DNA from 2 places in the Alsobacter sp. P4_H11 genome. Region 2 is predicted to be linked to the other one. Evidence: predicted binding sites of a transcription regulator. Region 2 holds the regulator's gene; the other holds the start of a gene.
The links. The regulator PhoB, encoded in region 2, activates phosphate uptake and scavenging genes when phosphate is short. The targets are predictions, from matches to a motif close to TGTCATNNANCTGTCAT.
Positions count from the first base shown of each region.

Region 1 (7,010 bases), on a different contig from region 2:
ACCCGCCTCAAGGCGCGCGGCATCCCGGCCATGATCGCCGGCATGTACGCGCCCCGTAACATGGGGGCGGATTACATCCAGGCTTTCGACGGCCTCTTCCCGGCGCTCGCCGCCAAGCACGGCGCTCCGCTCTACCCGTTCTTTCTCGACGGCATCGCGGGCGACCGGCGCCTGAACCTCAACGATGGCCTCCATCCCAACCCCGAGGGCGTGAAGATCATCGTCCAGCGCATCGCCCCAAGCGTCGCGGCCTTTCTGGCCGGCGTGAAGCCGGGCGCCTGACGCCCAGCCGGTTCCCAATCGGACTCAACTCTCGCCGTCATCCCCGGCGGCGCGCAGCGCCGGGAAGGGGATCCAGAGCAAAGGCGCTCACTCCTGGATCCTTTTCCCAACCTGCTGCGCATGCCACCGGGGATAACGGCTGCGATACTCAGCCCAGCGCGCTCTGCATCAGCCGCGTCAGGCGCTGCGCGAAGGCGGCGGCGTCCACGGGAGGCTGGCCTTCGGCCGCGCGCGCCTGGTCCAGCAGCAGGAACGAGGCGTCCTCGATCATCGCCTTGTCGCCGCCGCCCTGCAGGCGCGCCGCGAGACTGGCCACGATGGCGTGGCGCGGGTTTACCTCCAGCACCGGCTTCGTGGCTTCCGAAAGCTTGCCATGCGCGGCCAGCAACCGCTCCAGGCCGCGGTCAGGCCCATGCTCGCCCGCCACGAGGCATGCGGCGCTCTCGGCGAGGCGCGTCGAGGGCCGCACGTCCGACACCGCGTCGCCGAGCGTCTGCTTCACGAAGGCCAGCAGGCTGGCGACATCCGCGCCCATGTCCTTGTCATCAGGCGCGGTTTCGCCCTCGGCCAGCGGCACGTTGGCGATGTCGGCCGAGCCCTGCGTCACCGATTTGAACGGCCTGCCCTCATAGCCGAGCGCGTTCTGCACCCAGAAGGCGTCGACCGGGTCGGACAGCAGCAGCACCTCGATGCCGCGCGCCCGGAAGCCTTCCAGATGCGGGCTGGCGGCCAGCCGCTTGGCGTCGTCGCCCACGAGATACCAGATGTCCGTCTGGTTCTCGCGCAGCTCCGCCACGTAGCTCTTCAGCGAGCGCCCGCCCTCGGGGTGCTTGGACGTCGCGAAGCGCGCGATGGAGAACAGTGCGTCGCGGCGCTCGTAGTCTTCGTACAGGCCTTCCTTCAGCACCGGCCCGAACGCCGTCCAGACCTTGCCGAAGAGCTCGGCGTCCTTCTCGGCCAGCTTGTCCAGCTCGGACAGGACACGGTTGGTCACGCCCTTGCGGATCGCCGCCAGGATGGGGCTTTCCTGGATCGTCTCGCGCGACAGGTTCAGCGGCAGATCGGCGCTGTCCACCACGCCCGACACGAAGCGCAGGTAGCCGGGCAGGATCTCGAGCTCGTCCGAGATGAACATTCGCCGCACATAGAGCTTCATCCGCCCCTTCCGGAGCGGGTCGAACAGCGCCAGCGGCGGCGTTGAGGGCACGAAGGCGAGCACGTTGTACTCGTGCCGTCCCTCCGCGCGGTAGTGGATGGTGAGCGCCGGCTCGTCGAACTGCGTCGCCACCGACTGGTAGAAGGACGTGTAGTCCTCCGCCGAAATATCGCTCTTGTTCTTGGTCCAGATCGCGGTTCCGTCCGCGATGCGGCGCTTCTCGGCGCCGGGCTTCTCGATCAGGTCCACCGGCACCGGCACCGCGCTGCCATGCTGGCGCACGATGCGCTCGGCCGTGTGCGGCTCCGCGTACTCCTCGCTGCCTTCGGAGAGATGCAGGACGACCCGAGTGCCGCGCACCGGCGCGTCGGCCTCGCCGGCGGGCTCGATCGTGTAGGCGCCCTGCCCGTCCGACGACCATCTCCAGGCCTCGGCGGAGCCCGCCTTGCGGGTCAGCACGTCGACGCTCCGGGCCACCATGAAGGCCGAGTAGAAGCCTACGCCGAACTGGCCGATGAGGTTTGAGCCCTCGGCCTTTTCGCCCAGCTGCTCCAGGAACGCCCGCGTGCCGGACCGCGCGATGGTGCCGAGCGCCTCGACGAGGTCGGAATGGCTCATGCCGACGCCGTTGTCCGACACCGTCAGGGTCTTGCCCTCCGGGTCGCACGCGATGGTGACGCCGAGCTCGGTGTCGTCCCCCAGCAGCGCGCCGTCCTGCAGCGCCAGAGTGCGCAGCTTCTCGCAGGCGTCGGCGCCGTTTGCGACCAATTCGCGCAGGAAGATGTCCCGGTCCGAATAGACCGAGTGCACCATGAGGTGCAGCAGGCGGGAAACGTCGGCCTCGAAGGCGCGGCTTTCGCTCTTGGGGGCGGAGGTATCGGGAGCAACGGCGTCGACCACGGGTCGCCTCTTGGTTTTGGCGGGCGTGGGCCCGCGCGGGATTGCCGGGAGCGGCCAAGGTTCGGCCGCCGCGTGCCGATATCGCGAGCCTGACGGGGGATTTCAAGCGCTTCGCGCGACGGAGGCCCAAAAAGAGAAGGGCCGCCTTGCGGCGGCCCTAGGACAGGGAACTGAAATGGTGGGCCCGAGCCCCGAACGCCGGGGGGCTGGGGGGCTGATCGATCCGGACGAACCAGGCTCGGGCCCGAGGCAACGCATAGGGTTATCTACGCCGTTCGGGGCCGGCGAATGTTCGTATCAAGGAAATATCATGGCGAACATCACGCGCCCGAGATGTGGAATTGATCGGCGCCGGGTCGGCGCCGCACCGCGGCGAATCCGAGCGTTTCACCCCGCGAGGAACCGTGCCAGACTGGCCCGTGACAGTTCGGCGACGCCCCGCCGAACAGCACAGGAGGCATGATGAGCGAGGCAGACCTGTCGGATCCGCAAAGCGCATCGAGGACGCGGGAGGCCCCGGGGGCCGGCGTCCTTGGCTTCCCGGGAACGATGCAGGTCGTGTTCGACAGGCACGAGCTGCGCGCGTTGTTCGACGCTTATGGCCGCAAGGTGGCCGAAGGCGAGTGGCGCGACTACTCGATCGATTTCTTGAAGGAGAAAGCGGTGTTCTGCGTGTATCGCCGCTCGGGCGAATATCCGCTGTACCGCATCGAGAAAACCCCAAAGCTCGCCCGCAAGCAGGGCGCCTACGCGGTGATCGCGGCCGGCGGGCTGATCCTGAAGCGCGGCCACGATCTCCCGCGCGTGCTCGCGGTGCTCGAAAAGCCGGTGCGTCTGGTGGTCGGATAAGGGCCCGACGTCAACGCTTACGCGGCCGTGAGCCCGCCATCCACCGGCAGCGCCGCTCCGGTCACGAAGGCGCTCTCGGGGCCGCAGAGCATCAGCATCGCGCTCACGATTTCGTCCACGCTGGCGAGCCGGCGCATCGGGATCGCGCCGATGACCCGCTCCAGCGCGGCGTCAGCGCCGCCGCGCATCTGCGCGAGTTCGTCCTTCACCATGGCGGTGTCCGCGAAGGACGGGCAGATCGCGTTCACGCGGATGTTCTTGCGGGCGTATTCGAGGGCGGCCGTCTTCGTCAGTCCGATCACGCCGTGCTTGGCGGCAGCGTAGACCGAGAGCAGCGGCGCGCCGACCAGCCCGGCGACGGACGCCACGTTCAGAATGACGCCGCCGCCCTGCCGCTCCATGGCGGGCAACTGATGCTTCAGGGCGAAGAAGACGCCCAGGAGGTCCACGGCGATCACCCTCTCGGCCTGGCTCGCCTCGATGTCGGGGAGCTTCAGATAAGGGTGCGCCACCCCGGCGTTATTCAGCGCGACGTCCAGCCGCCCGTAGGCGCCGACGGCGGCCTGCACGAGCCGCTGCGCGGTTGCTTCCTCGGCGACGTTGCCGGCCTGCGCAACGACATCCGCGCCGCCCTTGCGCAGATCCGCCGCCACGGCGTCGAGCCGCGCCGCGTCGATGTCCGAGATCACCAGCCGCGCGCCCTCGGCGGCGAAGCGCTCGGCCGCGCGTCGGCCGAAGCCGCCCGCCGCGCCCGTGATCAGCACGGCTTGTCCGGCGAACCGCATCAGCCTTTCGCCTCCACGAGATCGCACGCCATCTGGGCGAGCAGCGGCACGGCCTTGCCCATCTTGAGCCCGCGCTCGGGGTTGGAGCCGTTGCCGTCCAGCGCCCGCTTCAGCACGCCTTGCAGGATCGCGGCGAGGCGGAAGAAGCTGAAGGCGAGGCAGAACGTCCAGGTCGGGATGCCATCGATCCCCATGCGGGCGCAATAGTTCGCCACATAGGCTTCCTCGGTCGGCAGCCCCAGCGCCGCGCGGTCCACGCCCGCGAGCCCTCGGAAATCGCCCTCATGCGGCAGGCGCCACTGCATGCACTGGTAGGCGAGGTCCGAGAAGGGATGCCCCAGCGTCGACAGCTCCCAGTCGATGATGGCGAGGAGCTTCGGCCCGTCCGGCGCGAAGATCATGTTGTCGATGCGGTAGTCGCCATGCACCAGCGACACGCGCCCGTAGTCCGGCGGGCGGTTGGCCCCGAGCCAGGCGATCAACCGGTCCATCGCCGGGACAGGCTGGGTCTCGGACGCGCGATATTGATCGGACCAGCGCGACACCTGCCGGGCGTAGTAGTCGCCGGGTCGGCCAAAGTCCGCCAGCCCCACGGCCTGCACGTCCACGGAGTGGAGCGCCGCCAGCGCGGCGTTCATGGCGTCGTAAACGGCGGCCCGCTCGGCCGGGTTCGAGTCCGGCATCGCCGGATCCCAGAACACGCGCCCGCGCACCTCCGCCATCACGTAGAACATCGTGCCCAGCACCGAATCGTCCGTGCACAGCGCCATCGCGCGCGGGACGGGAACGTCCGTCCGCGCCAGCGCGCTGATGACCCGGAACTCCCGGTCCACCGCGTGCGCCGACTTCAGCAGCAGCCCGGGCGGCTTGCGGCGCAGCACGTAGCCGCCGGACGGAGAGCTGATCCGGAAGGTCGGGTTAGACTGTCCGCCCGGAAACTTCTCGGCCGTCAGCGGCCCGCGGAAACCCGGGACATGCGCCTCCATCCAGCCCAGCAGCGCCGCCTCGTCCAGCGCCGAGACGGCGGCGGCCGGCTGCGCGCCGGACATGTCAGGCGCCCTCGTTGGTGTAGCGCTTCAGCTCCGCCTTCGCGACCACCCGCCGGTGCACGGCGTCCGGCCCGTCGGCGAGCCGCAGCGTGCGCAGATGCGTCCACATGCGGGCTAGCGGGAAATCCTGGCTGATGCCGGCCGCGCCGTGCATCTGCACGGCCTCGTCGGTGATCTTCAGCGCGATGCGGGGCGCCACGACCTTGATCTGCGAAATCCAGGGCGCGGCGGCGCGCGTGCCGACAGTGTCCATCATGTAGGCGGCCTTGAGGCACAGGAGCCGCGCCATTTCGATCTCCATGCGGCTTTCCGCGATGATGTCGTAGTTGGCGCCGAGGTCGACCAGCTTCTTGCCGAAGGCCGTGCGCGCGTTGGCGCGGCGGCACAGCGCCTCCAGGGCGCGCTCCGCCTGCCCGATCGCCCGCATGCAATGGTGGATGCGCCCCGGCCCGAGGCGGCCCTGCGCGACCTCGAACCCGCGTCCGCGCCCGTGCACAAGGTTCTCGGCCGGAACCCGCACGTTCTCGAACAGGATGTGCATGTGGCCATGCGGGGCGTCGTCCTCGCCATAGACTTGCATGGGCCGCAGCACGGTCACGCCCGGCGTGCCGGCCGGCACCAGGATCATGGAATGGCGCTTGTGCTTGTCGGCCCCGGCGTCCGTCAGGCACATCACGATGTAGATCTTGCAGCGCGGATCGCCCGCGCCGGACGCCCACCACTTCTCGCCGTTCAGCACCCACTCGTCGCCCTCGAGCCGGGCCTCAAGCGCGATGTTGGTGGCGTCCGACGAGGCCACGCCGGGCTCGGTCATCAGGTAGGCGGAGCGGATCTCGCCCTTCAGCAGCGGCGCGAGCCAGCGGTCCTTCTGCGCCTGCGTACCGTAGCGCTCGAACACCTCCATGTTGCCCGTGTCCGGGGCCGAGCAGTTAAAGGTCTCGGCGCCGAGCGGCGACTTGCCCATCTCCTCGGCCAGGTAGGCGTATTCGACCGTCGTGAGCCCGTAGCCGCGCTCGGAATCCGTGAGCCAGAAGTTCCAGAGCCCGCGCTCGCGCGCCTTGGCCTTCAGCCCGTTCAGGATCTCGAGCTGTCGGGGCGTGTGCTTGAAGCGGTCGCCGGCCTTGCCGACCTCCTCCTCGAACTCACGCTCCAGCGGAATGCATTCGTCCTGCACCATGGCGCGGACCTGCTCCAGCAAGGGCCGAAGCTTCTCGGTGACCCCGAGATTCATGACGCCGACGACAGGCTGACCGAGCGACATGGCGCTTTTCCCTTCAATCCAGATTTTCAGGCGATCTCGAACAAGCCGGCAGCGCCCATGCCGCCGCCCACGCACATGGTCACCACCACGTAGCGGGCGCCGCGGCGCTTGCCCTCGATCAGCGCATGCCCGGTCATGCGGGCGCCCGACATGCCGTACGGGTGGCCGATTGAGATCGCGCCGCCGTTGACGTTGAGCTTGTCGTCCGGGATGCCGAGCCGGTCGCGGCAATACAGCACCTGCACGGCGAAGGCCTCGTTGAGCTCCCAGAGCCCGATTTCGTCCACCGTCAGCCCGTGCTGCTTCAGGAGCTTCGGCACGGCGAACACGGGCCCGATGCCCATCTCGTCCGGGTCGCAGCCGGCCACCGCCATGCCGCGATAAATTCCGAGCGGCTGCAAGCCCCGGCGCTCCGCCTCGCGCGCTTCCATCAGCACGCTGGCCGAGGCGCCGTCCGAGAGCTGCGAGGCGTTGCCGGCGGTGATGAACTTTCCTTCGCGGATGCGCTGGCCGTCCTTGAACACCGGCTTCAGCGCGCCGAGTTGCTCGGCCGTGGTGCCGGGGCGGTTGCCCTCGTCCTTGGCGAGCCGCGTTTCCACGGACGACACCGCTCCGGTCGCCTTGTCCTGCACGATCATGCTGCTCGGCATCGAGACGATCTCGGCGTCGAAGCGCCCCGCCGCCTGCGCGTCGGCCGTGCGGGACTGCGACTGCGCCGCATAGGCGTC
Region 1 is NZ_JBFUKI010000007.1:231,877-238,886, forward strand. It holds gene AC1DSZ_RS14505 (arylesterase) at 1-282, shown strand, start outside; gene htpG (molecular chaperone HtpG) at 431-2,338, opposite strand; gene AC1DSZ_RS14515 (DUF2794 domain-containing protein) at 2,801-3,187, shown strand; gene AC1DSZ_RS14520 (SDR family NAD(P)-dependent oxidoreductase) at 3,205-3,972, opposite strand; gene AC1DSZ_RS14525 (phosphotransferase) at 3,972-5,021, opposite strand; gene AC1DSZ_RS14530 (acyl-CoA dehydrogenase family protein) at 5,023-6,252, opposite strand; gene AC1DSZ_RS14535 (acetyl-CoA C-acyltransferase) at 6,309-7,010, opposite strand, start outside.
Region 1: AC1DSZ_RS14515 (DUF2794 domain-containing protein) is a predicted target of PhoB. The motif match lies at 2,758-2,774, and genes of this name have one in related genera.

Region 2 (7,010 bases):
ACGGCGCCGTAGAAAACGAAATCCGAGACGATGTCGAGGAAGCCGCCCAGATCCGTGCGCCGGGTCTGACGCGCCACCGCGCCGTCGAGGCCGTCGCCGAGCCGGCCCAACGCCATAAGGACCAGCCCGAGCCCGAAATCACCCGCCGCGATCGCGGCAGCGCTCGCGACCCCGAAGCAGAGCGCCAGCCCGGTAATCGCGTCCGCGCCGAGGCCGAGGCGAATGCAGTGGCCCGCCATAAGCGCCAGGGGCGGGTCGATCAGCCGTCGCGCCATTCCGTCCAACATAGCTGCTCCACGCTCCCGAGGCCCGCCGGCGGAGCGAAGCCGATTCCACTTCGCGTCGAAATGCTTTAGGACGCGAGCGCTTCTCCCCCCCGCGCCGGAGTTCACGCGACGATGTATCGCGCCGTTACCCGCCAGATCCAGGTCACCGTCACGCCCGCCTACATGGCGGACCAGTCGACGCCTGAAAAGAAGCAGTTCTTCTGGTCTTACACGGTCGAGGTCGAAAATCTCGGAACCGAGACCGTGACCCTGCTGACGCGCTGCTGGCACATCCGCGACGCCACCGGGGCGGTGAAGGAAGTGCGCGGCGAGGGCGTGATCGGCAAGCAGCCGACGCTCGCGCCCGGCGAGACATTCAAATACACGAGTGGCTGCCCGCTGGAGACGCCCGAGGGCATCATGTCGGGATCCTACGGCATGAAGACGGAGGATGGAGCGAGCTTCGACGTGAGCATTCCGGCGTTCTCGCTCGATAGTCCCAATCGCCGCCGGGTGATGCACTGATGGCCGCCGCAAGAAAATCCGCGATGACGCCGCTCGCCCTGCTGGAGCGCCTCGTTTCGTTCGACACCGAAAGCTCACGCTCCAACCTGGAGCTGATCGCCTTCGTGGAGCGCTACCTCGCCGACCTCGGCGTGGCGTCGGTGCGCGTTCCCAACGAGACCGGCGACAAGACCGCCCTGTTCGCCACGATCGGCGCTACGGACCGCGGCGGGATCGTGCTGTCGGGCCACACCGACGTGGTGCCGGTCGCCGGCCAGACCTGGACCAGCGATCCCTTCACGTTGCGGGTCGCGGACGGCAAGGCCTACGGGCGCGGCGCGGTGGACATGAAGGCCTTCGCGGCCATCGCGTTGTCGCTCGTGCCCGAGATGCAGGCGGCGGCGCTGAAGACGCCCATCCACATCATGCTCAGCTACGACGAGGAGCTCACCTGCCTTGGCGTGGTGGACACCATCCGGCGCATGGGCGTGGACCTGCCGCGGCCCCAGGCCGTGATCGTGGGCGAGCCGACCGAGCTGCAGGTGGCCGACGCGCACAAGAGCGTGGTGACGTTCAACACCTATGTGCACGGCTACGAGGCGCATTCGGCCAAGCCCGAGCTTGGCTCCAACGCGATCTTCGCGGCCGGCTGGCTGCTGCAGGAGCTGGACCGGATCTCGGACGTGTACCGCGAGAAGGGCGACCCGACCGGGCGCTTCGACCCGCCCTATTCGTCGGTGCATGTCGGCACCGTGAACGGCGGAACGGCCCGCAACATCCTGCCGAAGATCTGCCACTTCCAGTGGGAGGTGCGCGGCGTGCCGGGGACCGACGAGGAAGAGGTCGCCCGCATGCTGGACGACTACGCGCAGCGCGTGGTGGTTCCGCGCCTGACGCGGTGGGGTTGGCCGGGCTCGGTGGAAACGCTGCTGGAGGTCGCGGTTCCGGGGCTCGCACCCGATCCGGGCTCCGCGGCCGAGACGCTGGCGCTGCGGCTCGCGGGCCGCAACCAGACCATGACGGTGCCGTACGGCACCGAGGCCGGGCACTTCCAGCGCAACGGGCTGCCCACCGTGGTGTGCGGGCCGGGCTCCATCAACCAGGCGCACCAGCCGGACGAGTACATCACGCTAGACGAAATCGAGCGCGGCGTCGGCTTCATCCGGCGGCTGATCGCGAGCTGCGCGGCGCAGTAGAGCCTAGCGGCGCGCGAAGGTCTCGTCGAAGGAGTAGCCCGAGCCGCGCACGGTGCGGATCGGGTCCTTCTCGCGCGGGCGGTTGATGGCCTTGCGCAGGCGCCCGACGTGGACGTCGACGGTGCGCTCGTCGATCTCGCTGTCGAGGCCCCAGACGCCGTCGAGCAGCTGCGAGCGCGTGAAGACGCGGCCGGGCTTCTCCATCAGGAATTCCAGCATCCGGAACTCGGTGGGCCCAAGGCGCAGCTCGCGGCCGCTGCGGCGCACCCGGCGGGTTTCGCGGTCGAGCGCGATGTCGCCGGATTCCAGCATGCTGGCGACCCGCTCGGGGGAGGCCCGGCGCAGCAGGGCGCGGACGCGGGCGACCAGCTCGGGCACCGAGAACGGCTTTACGACGTAATCGTCCGCCCCGGTCGCGAGGCCGCGAACGCGCTCGCTCTCCTCGCCGCGCGCGGTGAGCATGATGATGGGCAGGCGCTGCGTCTCAGGGCGCTGGCGCAGCCGCCGGCACAGCTCGATGCCGGAAAGGCCCGGCAGCATCCAGTCAAGGAGGATCAGGTCGGGGGTTCGCTCGCGGATGCGGATGTCGGCCTCGTCGCCGCGCGCCACGGCGTCGACCTGATAACCCTCGGCCTCGAGATTGTAGCGCAACAACAGCGTCAGCGCCTCCTCGTCCTCGACGATCAGGATGAATGGGGCGGACGCCATCACGCGGTCTCCGGATGCTTCACAGCCTGCTGTGTATGACCGGTCCATGACATTCATATTACACTCCGCAACCCTTGCGGGCGGAGCCGTCTAGGGATTCGACTGCGGGATCGTGACGCGGAAGGTGGAGCCCTCGCCGCGGCGGCTTTCCACCGCGAGGCGGCCGCGGTGGCGGGTCGCAATGTGCTTCACCAGCGCGAGGCCGAGGCCGGTGCCGCTCTTGTCGCCCGTTTCGGCGCGGTAGAAGCGCTCGGTGAGGCGCGGCAGGTCGGCTGGCGCGATGCCGGGGCCATGGTCGCGCACCGACAAGCGCCCGTGCGGCCGGCCGCCATCCTGCACGCTGTCGATCGTGATCTCGACCAGCTTGCCGGCCTGGCCATACTTGATGGCGTTTTCGACGAGGTTGTCGGCGACGCGCAGCAGCTCGTCCCGGTCCCCCGGCACGATCACCGGGCCGGGCGCGTGAACGCGGATCTCGACGCCCTTGTCCTCGGCCAGCGGCCGCAGCGTGTCGACCACCTGGCGGGCCACGGCGGCGAGGTCCACGGGCGCGTCGGGGTGGCGGTGCTCGCTCATCTCGATGCGCGACAACGACAGGAGGTCGTCGATCAGGCGCGACATGCGCTGCGCCTGGGCGCGCATGATGGCGAGAAAGCGCTCGCGCGCCGTGGCGTCGTTCTTGGCCGGGCCCTCCAGCGTTTCGACGAAGCCGAGCAGGGAGGCGAGAGGGGTGCGCAGCTCGTGGCTGGCGTTGGCGACGAAATCGACGCGCATCTTTTCGAGCCGGCGCGCCTCCGTCAGGTCGCGAAACGCGATCAGGGCGGCGGGTTCGCCGGGCTCCCTGGCGTCTCCCGGCAGGGCCGAGGCCTGGAAGGAGAACACGCGTTGAACGGGGACGCGTTCGTCGTACTCGTCGGAAATCGGCCCCTCGCCCCGCACAGCGGCTTCGGCGGCGCTGATGAGGGCCGGGGCGCGCAGCGCGAAGGACAGCGGCTTGCCGGGGGCGACGAAGCGCCATGTCCGCCGGGCGGCGGCGTTGCAAAGCACCACCGTGAGCACGGGGTCGACCAAGATCACGGGGTCGGGGATCGCCTCCAGCACGGACGCCACGAACGCGTCGCGCGCGGGCGGCGACGGTGGGTCCTGCGCGACGTCGTCCATCCCTCGCCCCTCAGCCCGATCCGACCTCGACCTCGTCGTCGTCCTCATCCTCGCTCTCGTCGGCCCGGAAGGCTTTCACCCGGCGGACGATCTCCATGGCGCCGAGCAGCGCCAGTGCGAGAACGAAGGGTATGAGGTAATAGCAGATCCGAAACAGCAGCAGCGCGCCGATCATGCCGCCATAGGGCAGGCGCCAGAAGGCCAGCAGCATGGTGCTCTCGAACACCCCAAGCCCGCCCGGAGCGTGACTGACGATGCCGAGGATGCACGCAAAGGCGTAAATGGCAGCCAGCGTCTGGAACTCGACACCGTAGCCGGGCGGCAGCAGCACGTAGAGCACCGCGCTGGCGCAGCAGACTTCCGCCGCGCCGAGCACGATCTGGGCGAGCGAGACGCGGAAGCTCGGCAGCTCCAGCCGCCAGCGCTGCACCCGCACGGCCCGCCGCTTGGCCCCGACCCAGAACAGGTAGCCGGCGATCACGGCCAGCACGGCCGCGCCGATGAGGCGGTTCGCGTTCACGGCCAGATGGTTGATATCCGAAATGGCCGGCGCCTGCCAGATCAGTCCGAAGCCTACGACCGTACCCATGCCGAGCAGGAAGGTGAGGCCCGCGATGGTGGTCAGGCTCGCGACCTTGCCGGGCGACACGCCGAGCGGCGCGTAGATCCAGTAGCGCACCGTGGCGGCGGTCACGAGCGGGAAGCCGAGCGTGAACGAGATGGCATAGCTGGTGAAGGAGCCCAGCGCGGTGGTGCGGAACGGGATACGCAGCTTGAGCTGGCGCAGCGCCAGCGCGTCATAGGCGGTAAGCAGCGTGTAGCTCAGCGTGACGAAGGCGAGCGCGATAGCGAGGTTCTCGAGCTCGGTCCTCGCGAAGGCGGCGCGCACGTCGGCGAGCTTCACCTCCGAGAGGATGCGCCAGAGCACCACGGCGGAGATCACGAACAGCAGCACGCTCGCGCCGGCGCCGATCCACGCCCAACGTCCCCGCGGCGCGTTCGGGCCGCCAAGCCTGCCGCTCGGCGAGCCGGCGACGACCGGGCCGGGCTCGGGCAGCTCGTCGCCCGAGCGCTCCTGCATGCGTGTCATTCCTGGGTCCATGCTGGGCCGCGGCCCTCGCGGCGGCTCCTTATGGCCGCACCGGACCGGCCCCGCAAGCCCCGGCGCGGGCCGGAGGCGCCGCTCAGGCCAGGCCGGCGAGCGCCTGCAACTCCTCGCGCGGCAGGCCGACGGCGTCCGCCGCCTGCCCGATCTGCTCCCAGGTGGTCACGTCCACCGGCACGCCGTCGCGCTGGCGTTCGGCGCGGGTGCGGCGCTCGGGTTCGCCAGCGATCAGCACGGAGGGATCGCGCCCGGGCGGGGGCGTGCGGGCCCACTCGATGAAGGCGTCGATCTGCGGAAAAAAGGTTTCGGCCGTGCCGACGGCGTCGGGCGAAACCACCACCGAGAACATGTTGTTGACGATCGCCTGCCGGCGCTTGGGGTGGTGCTGCGTGCCGCCGCCCGAGAGCGCGCCGGCCAGAAGCTCGCAGGCCAGCGCCAGGCCCCAGCCCTTGTGATCGCCGAAGGGCAGCAGCGTGCCGCGAGGCTCCTCGAACAATGCGGCCGGGCTCGTGGTGGGCTCGCCCTCCCCGTCCAGGAGCACGCCGGGCGCGACGTCGACGCCCTTGTTGTAGGCGACCCGCACTTTGCCGACCGCGAGCTTGCTGGTGGCGAAATCGACGATGATCGGCTCCTGGCCGCGGCGCGGAATGCCGATCGAAATCGGGTTGGTGCCGATGCGGGCGGCGCGGCCGCCGAACGGCGCCACGGCGGGATCGCTGATGACGTTGACGAAATGCAGCGAGACCAGCCCCTCGGCTGCGCATTGCTCCGACCAGTGGCCGATGCGGCCGATATGATGGCTGTTGCGCAGGGAGAGGATGCAGCTGCCGTTTTGCCTGGCGCGGTCGATCGCGAGCGCGACGGAATCATGCGCGATGGTCTGGCCGAGCCCCATGCCTCCGTCGCAGACCAGGAGCGAGCCGGTGTCGACCGCCACCGTCGGGGCGGCGTTGAGTTTCATCTCGCCGGCGGAGAAATTCGTGATGTAGGCCGGGATCATGCCGACGCCGTGCGAGTCATGGCCGCGCAGGTTGGCCTCGACCAGATGGTCCGCGACGAGGCGCTGCTCGCGCTCGCTCGACCCCGCCGCCGCAAACAGCGCGCGCACGGCGGCGCGCAAATCGGCGTCCTTGATCCTCAATTCCTGCGCCATCGGCGTCACCACCCTCGCGTCTGCCCTTGCCAGGGCTGTTTCGGCGCGAAGGTTACGGGGATGGAGCCCGTTGGCAAGGCTGGAAAAGCCCGCGAGGGGCCGCTCTGCGCGAGGCGCTTGGCAGAGGAATAGCCTGGCGGGGCGAGCCCCGGGTCCGAGGAGGACGGCGGACCCGGGGCGACCCGTTCCAGCTTCGCGAACTCAGAAACGTGTTCCGGGATCGGTCGGCTGGCCGGGCAAGTAGTCCGGCTCGGAGCCGGGACCTCGGGGATCGCCAATGGGCGTCTCCTCGGCCGGGTAGGGATCGTTCGGGCCGCTCGGCGGCGCGGGTTCGTCCGGGTCGGGCGCGGGCGGGGTCTCGGACGGAATGTTGCCGCCCGGAGCAGGATCGCGGCCGGGGATCACGCCCGGAATGGGCGGCGGCCCCGGCGAGGGAATGTCGATGGCGGGTTGCGGCATGGCGGCCTCCGTGTCGCGCAATCCTTGTCGTGTCGTGCTGGTCAATCCCGCCGCGCGGGACCGGTTCCGCCCTGCGTCAAATGGGCGGCTCGGGCGCGGCCGCATGCATTGCAAACGGACGCGGGTCGGCCGACCATCCGGCCGGGAACAAGGAGACGCGCCATGGACTACCGCACGCTGGGCCGCAGCGGCCTGAAGGTTTCGCCCCTGTGTCTGGGCACGATGATGTTCGGCGCGCAGACCGACGAGGCGACGTCCAACCGCATCGTCGCGCGCGGTCGCGAGGCCGGCGTCAATTTCATCGACACGGCCGACATGTATGCGGAGGGCCGCTCCGAGGAGATCGTCGGGCGCGCCATCAAGAACGAGCGCTCCTGGTGGGTGCTGGCCACCAAGGTCGGCAATCCGATGGGCCAGGGCCCGAACGGGCGCGGCCTGTCGCGCCGCTACGTGATGGA
Region 2 is NZ_JBFUKI010000003.1:340,153-347,162, forward strand. It holds gene AC1DSZ_RS07325 (CDP-alcohol phosphatidyltransferase family protein) at 1-287, opposite strand, end outside; gene apaG (Co2+/Mg2+ efflux protein ApaG) at 399-791, shown strand; gene argE (acetylornithine deacetylase) at 815-1,966, shown strand; gene phoB (phosphate regulon transcriptional regulator PhoB) at 1,970-2,674, opposite strand; gene AC1DSZ_RS07345 (ATP-binding protein) at 2,765-3,835, opposite strand; gene AC1DSZ_RS07350 (lysylphosphatidylglycerol synthase domain-containing protein) at 3,846-4,925, opposite strand; gene AC1DSZ_RS07355 (malate/lactate/ureidoglycolate dehydrogenase) at 5,020-6,093, opposite strand; gene AC1DSZ_RS07360 (hypothetical protein) at 6,295-6,552, opposite strand; gene AC1DSZ_RS07365 (aldo/keto reductase) at 6,715-7,010, shown strand, end outside.